One region of the Streptomyces sp. NPDC041122 genome, then DNA from elsewhere that is predicted to be linked to it. Evidence: riboswitches for the same ligand, from Rfam matches in the RefSeq annotation. Region 1 holds a riboswitch; the other holds the start of a gene.
The links. A riboswitch is a leader RNA that binds a small molecule or an ion and turns the genes downstream of it on or off. The one in region 1 is predicted to bind cyclic di-AMP.
Positions count from the first base shown of each region.

Region 2: linked by a shared signal. The riboswitch ahead of ACZ6B8_RS12385 (M23 family metallopeptidase) and the one ahead of ACZ6B8_RS16040 (transglycosylase SLT domain-containing protein) in region 1 are both predicted to bind cyclic di-AMP.

Region 1 covers NZ_JBVIYQ010000004.1:4,189-7,587, forward strand. The annotation lists gene ACZ6B8_RS16030 (squalene/phytoene synthase family protein) at 1-42, shown strand, start outside; gene ACZ6B8_RS16035 (ArsR/SmtB family transcription factor) at 181-966, opposite strand; cyclic di-AMP (ydaO/yuaA leader) riboswitch at 2,077-2,238, shown strand; gene ACZ6B8_RS16040 (transglycosylase SLT domain-containing protein) at 2,241-2,969, shown strand; gene ACZ6B8_RS16045 (SRPBCC family protein) at 3,264-3,399, shown strand, end outside.
Region 2 covers NZ_JBVIYQ010000003.1:31,526-34,924, reverse strand. The annotation lists gene ACZ6B8_RS12390 (PP2C family protein-serine/threonine phosphatase) at 1-944, shown strand, start outside; cyclic di-AMP (ydaO/yuaA leader) riboswitch at 1,166-1,349, shown strand; gene ACZ6B8_RS12385 (M23 family metallopeptidase) at 1,361-2,440, shown strand; gene ACZ6B8_RS12380 (aldo/keto reductase) at 2,573-3,399, shown strand, end outside.

The DNA of each region.
Region 1 (3,399 bases):
GGGCTGCTGGCGCGTGAGTATCGGCGGCGCGGGCGGGAGTGACGCTCCGTCCCCTCCTTCGCTCTCGCCGGGCGCCGATTGGGGCCGAGGTGGCAGCTCTGTCAACGGCATGAGGGGCTGCGGTTGCTCTCACGCGGCCACCGTTCGGTGGAGGGGGCGGCCGCGCGGGGAGGCGAGGGGTCAGGCTTTTTCGAGGATGGTCTTCAGGTGGGACAGCATCATGGTCCAGCCGCCGCTGACGCCTTCGAGCATCTTGGAGTCGGGGGAGGTGAAGCCGTCGTGGGTGATGGTCAGTTTCATGCCCAGGGCCGGTTCTTCGGCGGGTTCGATGTCGAAGGTGACTTTGGAGCGTTCCTTGGCCGCCTCGGCGTAGTCCTCGTCGCTCATGCCGAACATTTTTTGGTGCGTCGGCTGCAGCGTGTGCCAGGTGTAGGCGAGTCGTCTGCCGGGCTGTGACTCGGTGACGACCTGGCCGAGGTCCTGTGGTTCGCCGCCGTCCTCGACGGGCCACAGCACCTTGGAGCCGACCTTCCAGTCGGAGGAGGGTGCCCAGCCGCCGTGGTACTGCTTCAGGAACTCGGGGCTGGTCAGTCCCTCCCAGAGCTTCTCGGGGGTGGTGTTGATGTAGATCGTGTAGACATACTCGGGCTTGCTCATCGTTGTTCCTTCCAGGGCGTGCTTGAGGTTGCTGAGTGCGGACATGCGGCCGCGCTCGTACTGGCCGATCCAGCGGTCGGCGATGTCGTGGATGGGTACGGGGTTGAGGTAGTGCAGCCTCTCCCGGCCGTGGCGGACCGCGGTGACCAGGCCGGCGCCTTCCAGTACCGCGAGGTGCTTGGAGACCGCTTGGCGGGTCATGTCCAGGCCCGCGCACAGTTCGCGCAGGCTCTGTCCGGTCCGTTCGTTCAGCCGGTCCAGCAGTCGTCTTCTGCTCGCGTCCGCGAGTGCCTTGAAGACCTCGTCCATGTCTTCCGACCTCCTCACCATCAGATTGGCAACCTATTGGTTGCATGTCAAGCGGCCGTCGGCATGGCAGGGGTGTCTGGAGGGGGTGGGGTGTGGCCCCTGAGCTCCGGTTCGGGATCGGCACGCTCGTCCGCCGGGGGGGCGGGAGTGTCCGTCGGCGCGGGCCCGGCCATGGCAGGGCGTGGGCGAGTCCTGGAGGCGGCCGTCGGTCTGGACCTGGTTTCCGTCAACTCGCTTTGTCGTTATGCGTGATACGAGGTGAATCGGCGGGGCGGCGCCCGGCGGAAGAGGGGTGGTCCTGTCGCAACTCGTCCCGGGTGCAGGCGAGTTGCCCCTCCGATTGCCCCTCCCCCGTTTTGTGCACGACGGGACGTCACCTTCGGGTACGGAATGCCCTATTGTCCGGCGCGCTCTTCGCCTTGTCTCGGCTCGGCCGCTTCCCCCGTCCGGCTTCTTCGTCTCCCTTTTTTATCTGTTACCGGCTCAGGTTGCCTCTGCTGCAATGCGTGGCCGGTTTCTTCCGGTGCTCCTTTCTCTGTTTTTCGGGCGAGTTGAGGCTGGGCAGCGGGCGGCCTGCGGTTTCTCGGCGGCGGGGCGGTCGGCGTCGGGAGCCGAAGGCGGGGAGCGCGGGTGCGTGGTGCTGAACGCTTCCGCGCGGCGGCTGCGGGTCCGTCTCGCCGGACAACGGGACGGGCGTGATCGGCTCAACACCGTACGCCTTATGCCTGGTTTGTACTTAATTGCACGCTTTCTGCATGACCGGATTGACGCGAATAACCCTGTTTGGGCTGTACGTGGTGTGATGGGGGCATCGAAGGCGTATCCGGCGGAATGACCGCCTGTGGCGTCGGGGCGGAGTCGCATGCCGCTCGCCCGGTTCCGTGAAATGTGTCACGCCGGGGAGTGCGGCTCCGGGAGGCGCCGTTGTGCGTACTTCCGTTCTGGGCAAAGAAAGTTGAGTTTTTCGATCAATGGGTGCGGGGTGGCTCCCGTGGCCGGGGGCGGGGTCCGCGCATTCGTCTTTCGAATTCCTGCCTTGTTCCGTCCGGGCTTTCTCGCTTAACGTCACCGTCAATCCCGGGCTGAACGCCGAATCCTGCCGCTGCCCGGAAACCCTTCCCACCCACTCACTTACGCATGGCAGGAGCGGGGGACCCAGGTAAGCGCCGTTCCGGATTCCGGCACGGCTCGGGGTGAAGTCGCATGCAGTGCGACCGGACATCTCCCGTCCGAACCCGACAGCTCACCTCGCAGGCGACGGAGAGGAATTCGTCATGCCCGCAAAGGGAAAGCACCGCCGCCCCAAGTCCAGCTCGCTGCACCGGGGCCTCGCCGCCGCCGGTACGGGCGGGGCCGTGCTCGTCCTCCCGGTGCTCGGCGCGACCGGCGCGAGCGCGGCGCAGGCCGCTCCGGCCGCCGAGCCCGCCGCGGCCCCGAAGACCTACGTCGTCGCCGCGGGCGACTCCCTCTCCAAGATCGCCGAGGACCACTCCGTGAGCGGCGGGTGGAAGAAGCTGTACGAGGACAACCGCGGCGTCCTCGGCGGTGACCCGCAGCTCATACGCCCCGGCGTCAAGCTCACCCTCGGCCAGAAGAGCCCCGAGCCCGCCCAGCGCGCCGACCGCTCCTCGCGCGAGAAGGCGGCCGTCCAGCCCGCCGTCGCCCCGGCGAAGAAGGCCTACGCCGACAATCTCGACGGATGGATCAGGGAGTCGCTCGACATCCTGGCCCAGCACGGCATCCCCGCCTCCTACGAGGGCATCCACCGCAACGTCATGCGCGAGTCCTCCGGCAACCCGATGGCCATCAACAACTGGGACATCAACGCCGTCGCCGGCACGCCGTCCAAGGGGCTCCTGCAGGTCATCGGCCCCACCTTCGACGCCTACCACCTGCCCGGCACCTCCACGGACAGCTTCGACCCGGTCGCCAACATCACCGCCGCCTGCAACTACGCGGCCGACCGCTACGGCTCGATCGACAACGTCAACGGCCCCTACTAGGAGCGCCCGGGCGTATCAGGAGCGCCCTCTTCCCTCCCCCGCCGTGAGCCCCGGCACGCCCCCGTGTCCGGGGCTCCGGCCTGTCCCGGCGCCGCTGCGCCGCTGGACACCCTGCACGCCCGGGACAGGGACGGGCCGGGGGCTCGTGCGGCCTGCCGAGGGGGGCGTGTACCCGGTCGGGGTGCGGCAGGCGGCGGGCGTGGCCGATGGCTGGTGTGATGAAGGGGTGAGCCTTCGGCGGCCGGGCACCCGGGCGGTCACCGGGCAATCCGACGACGACGGGTGGGACACACCATGGCTGTACGGCACCGACTGATCGAACGCCCGCCGCACGAGGTGTGGGCGGTCCTGGAGGACGGCAACCGCTACGGCGACTGGGTGGTCGGCACCCACGAGTCCAAGCCCGTCGATGACATGTGGCCGCAGACCG
Region 2 (3,399 bases), on a different contig from region 1:
CCGGCGCCGCCGCCACCGCCGCCGTCCTCGTCCTGCACTTCGGGAACGTGGGCAGCAGCCATGTCGAGGCCGTCACCGAGGTGCTCACCGTGGTCACCGTCGCGGCCCTCGCGATCGTCATCAACCGCGTCGTGCGCCGCGGCAACGACCGGCTCGCCAACGCCCGTTCCATCGCCGAGACGACCCAGCGCGCCGTGCTGCCCGAGCCGGACCCGCGGATCGGCGGGCTCGACATCGCGGCACGGTACGAGGCGGCGCAGGCCGACGCCTTCATCGGGGGCGACCTGTACGCGGTGCAGGACACCCCGTACGGGGTCCGGCTCATCGTCGGCGACGTACGCGGCAAGGGCATGGGCGCCGTCGCCGCGGTCGCCGTCGTCATCGGGGCCTTCCGGGAGGCCGCCGAGCAGGAGACCACGCTGGAGGCCGTGGCGCAGCGCCTGGAGCGGGCCCTCGCCCGGGAGGGCACCCGGCGCGACGGCCTGGACGCCTTCGAGGGGTTCACCACCGCCGTCCTCGCCGAGATCCGGCATGCCGACGGCCGGGTGCGGCTGATCAACCGGGGTCACCCGTCCCCGCTGCTGCTGCGCGGCGACGGGCGGCTGTGCGTCATGTCGGCGAGCGAGCCCGCGCTGCCGCTCGGCATGGGTGAGCTGGGGATCTGGCCGGACCGGGCCGACGAGACCGACTTCCCGCCCGGCGCGACGCTGCTGTTCTACACGGACGGGCTGTCGGAGGCGCGGGACGCGGCGGGGGAGTTCTACGATCCGGCGACCCGGCTCGGCGGGCGGATCTTCCCGGGGCGCGGGGGCCCGCGGGCGCTGCTCGCCGCGCTCGCGGAGGAGGTGCGACGGCACACCGGGGGCGGGATGACGGACGACATGGCGCTCCTCGCGGTGCGCCGGCCGGTCGCCGGGGATCCGGATGTCACCACTGGTGACTGAAGTGCGCCGCTCCGCATGACATCTGACGTACTGTCAAGGGAATGTGAAATTCCGGTGCGGACCGAGGTGGGGTCGACTCGCCCCGTTCCGCCCCCGTGCGTCCCGGTACGTACAGCCGGTCGGCGTTAACGATCAACCGGAACAGCTTGGAATACCGACCCGCTGTCTATTAACGTTCGATAACGCAGCGCGGTCGTCCCAGCCGTCACTAGAGGCGGCTCCGCGCGCACGCGCCTAATCCCGCAAGGGAGCCGGGGAACCACTAACTTGGGGTGAATCGGACCTCTGCCGCCCATGCACGCATGCCTCGATCCCGTCATGCGCGCACGCGCCGGCAGATGCCCGTAGGAGACCTTCCTGCTCCGAACCCGTCAGCTAACCCGGTAGGCGAGAAGGAAGGAAAGGAGTGCGCCCCCGTGGCGTCCAACCGGCCTGCCCCCCAAGCCGTGTACCTACCGAATGACGACGACTTCGGCGTGTACGACGAGGACCAGTTCGAGGAGTGGAACCCCACCGAGGATTCCGTCCGGCCCGTCCGCGGCAGGCACCGTGTGCACAAGAAGGGCGGCGGCGGGCTCGCCCGCAGCTCCACCGTCCTCGGCGTGGGCGTCATCGCCGCCGTCGGCGCGGGCGGCATCGCCACCGCGCAGGACGGCAAGCCGCCGGTCTCCATATCGATGCCCGACCTGCCGGGCGTGGCCGCCGTCGCCGACTCGCTCCCCGAGGCCAAGTCCCTGCCGGGCGTGGGCTCGTTGCTGGCCGACGACTCCTCCGACACCACGACGGCCGCCGCCGCGTCCGCCCCGCTCACCGCCGCCGGCGTCAGTCCCGTCGACGCCGAGCAGGGCACCACCGACGCGGGCGAGGCGCTGCGCGCCCGCATCATGCGGCAGGCCGAGAACCAGCAGCACCAGGCGGACGCCGCCGTACGGACCGCGGCCGAGGACGCCGCCGTCAAGAAGGCCGCCGAAGAGGCCGCCGCGCAGCAGAAGGCCGCCGAGAAGAAGGCGGACGCCGAGGCCGCCGCCAAGAAGAAGAAGGCGGAGGAGGCCCGCAAGGCCAAGGCCGAGGCCGCGCGCCTGGCCAAGCTCGCCAAGAGCTACGCCATCCCGACCTCCTCGTACACCCTCACCTCGCACTTCGGCGACGCCGGCGCCATGTGGTCCTCCGGCCACCACACCGGCCTCGACTTCGCCGCGCCCACGGGCACCCCGCTCAAGGCCGTGCACACCGGCACCGTCAAGGAGGCCGGCTGGGCGGGCGCGTACGGGTACCGCACCGTGCTCGAACTCGAGGACGGTACGGAGATCTGGTACTGCCACCAGTCCTCGCTCAATGTCAGCGCGGGCCAGAAGGTCACCACCGGCGAGGTCATCGGCCGCGTCGGCGCGACCGGCAACGTCACCGGGCCGCACCTCCACCTGGAGGTCCACACGCCCGAAGGCACCGGGATCGACCCGCTCGGCTGGCTGCAGGGCAAGGGCCTGAACCCCTGAGGTCCGCGCCCGCGCGGTGCTGAGTTCCCTCCGCACTCCGGCGGTCCTGGCGGCATCCCCCCCGACGCCAGGGCCGCCGGTCCGGTGGTGCGTGCACGGAATTCCGCATCCGGTGGCCTTGTTGAGGAACACATGACTCATCTGCGTACGCTCGGCTCCTCCGACCTCGAGGTCTTCCCGCTCTCCCTGGGCGGCAACGTCTTCGGCTGGACCGCCGACCGGGCCGCCTCCTTCGCCGTCCTCGACGCCTACACCGCCGCGGGCGGCAACTTCATCGACACCGCCGACGTCTACTCGGCCTGGGTGGAGGGCAACAAGGGCGGTGAGTCCGAGACCCTCGTCGGCGAATGGCTGGCCGGACGCGGCAACCGCTCCGACGTCGTCATCGCCACCAAGGTCGGCGCCCACCCCGAGTTCAAGGGCCTCTCCCCGGCCACCGTCAAGGCCGGCATCGACGCCTCCCTGCGCCGCCTCGGCACCGACTACATCGACCTCTACTACACGCACTACGACGACCCGTCGGTCCCCGTGGAGGAGATCATCGGGACGCTCGACGGACTGGTGCGGGACGGCAAGGTGCGCGCCATCGCCGCCTCCAACATCACCCCCGAGCGGCTCCAGGAATCCCTCGACCTCTCCGACCGCGAGGGCCTCGCGCGCTACGTCGCGCTCCAGCCGCACTACAACCTCGTCTCCCGCGACACCTACGAGGGCCCGCTCCAGGAGGTCGCCTCGCGCTCCGGCCTCGCGGCCGTCCCCTACTACGCGCTCGCGTCCGGCTTCCTCACCGGCAAGTACCGTCCGGGCACGAAGGTGGAGAGCGCCCGCAGCGGCGGGGTCGCGCAGTACGTGGGCAGCGAGCGGGGCGAGCGCGTCCTGACCGCGCTCGACGAGATCGCCGAGGCGCACGGCGCGCAGGTCGCGACCGTGGCGCTCGCCTGGCTGGCCGCGCAGCCCAC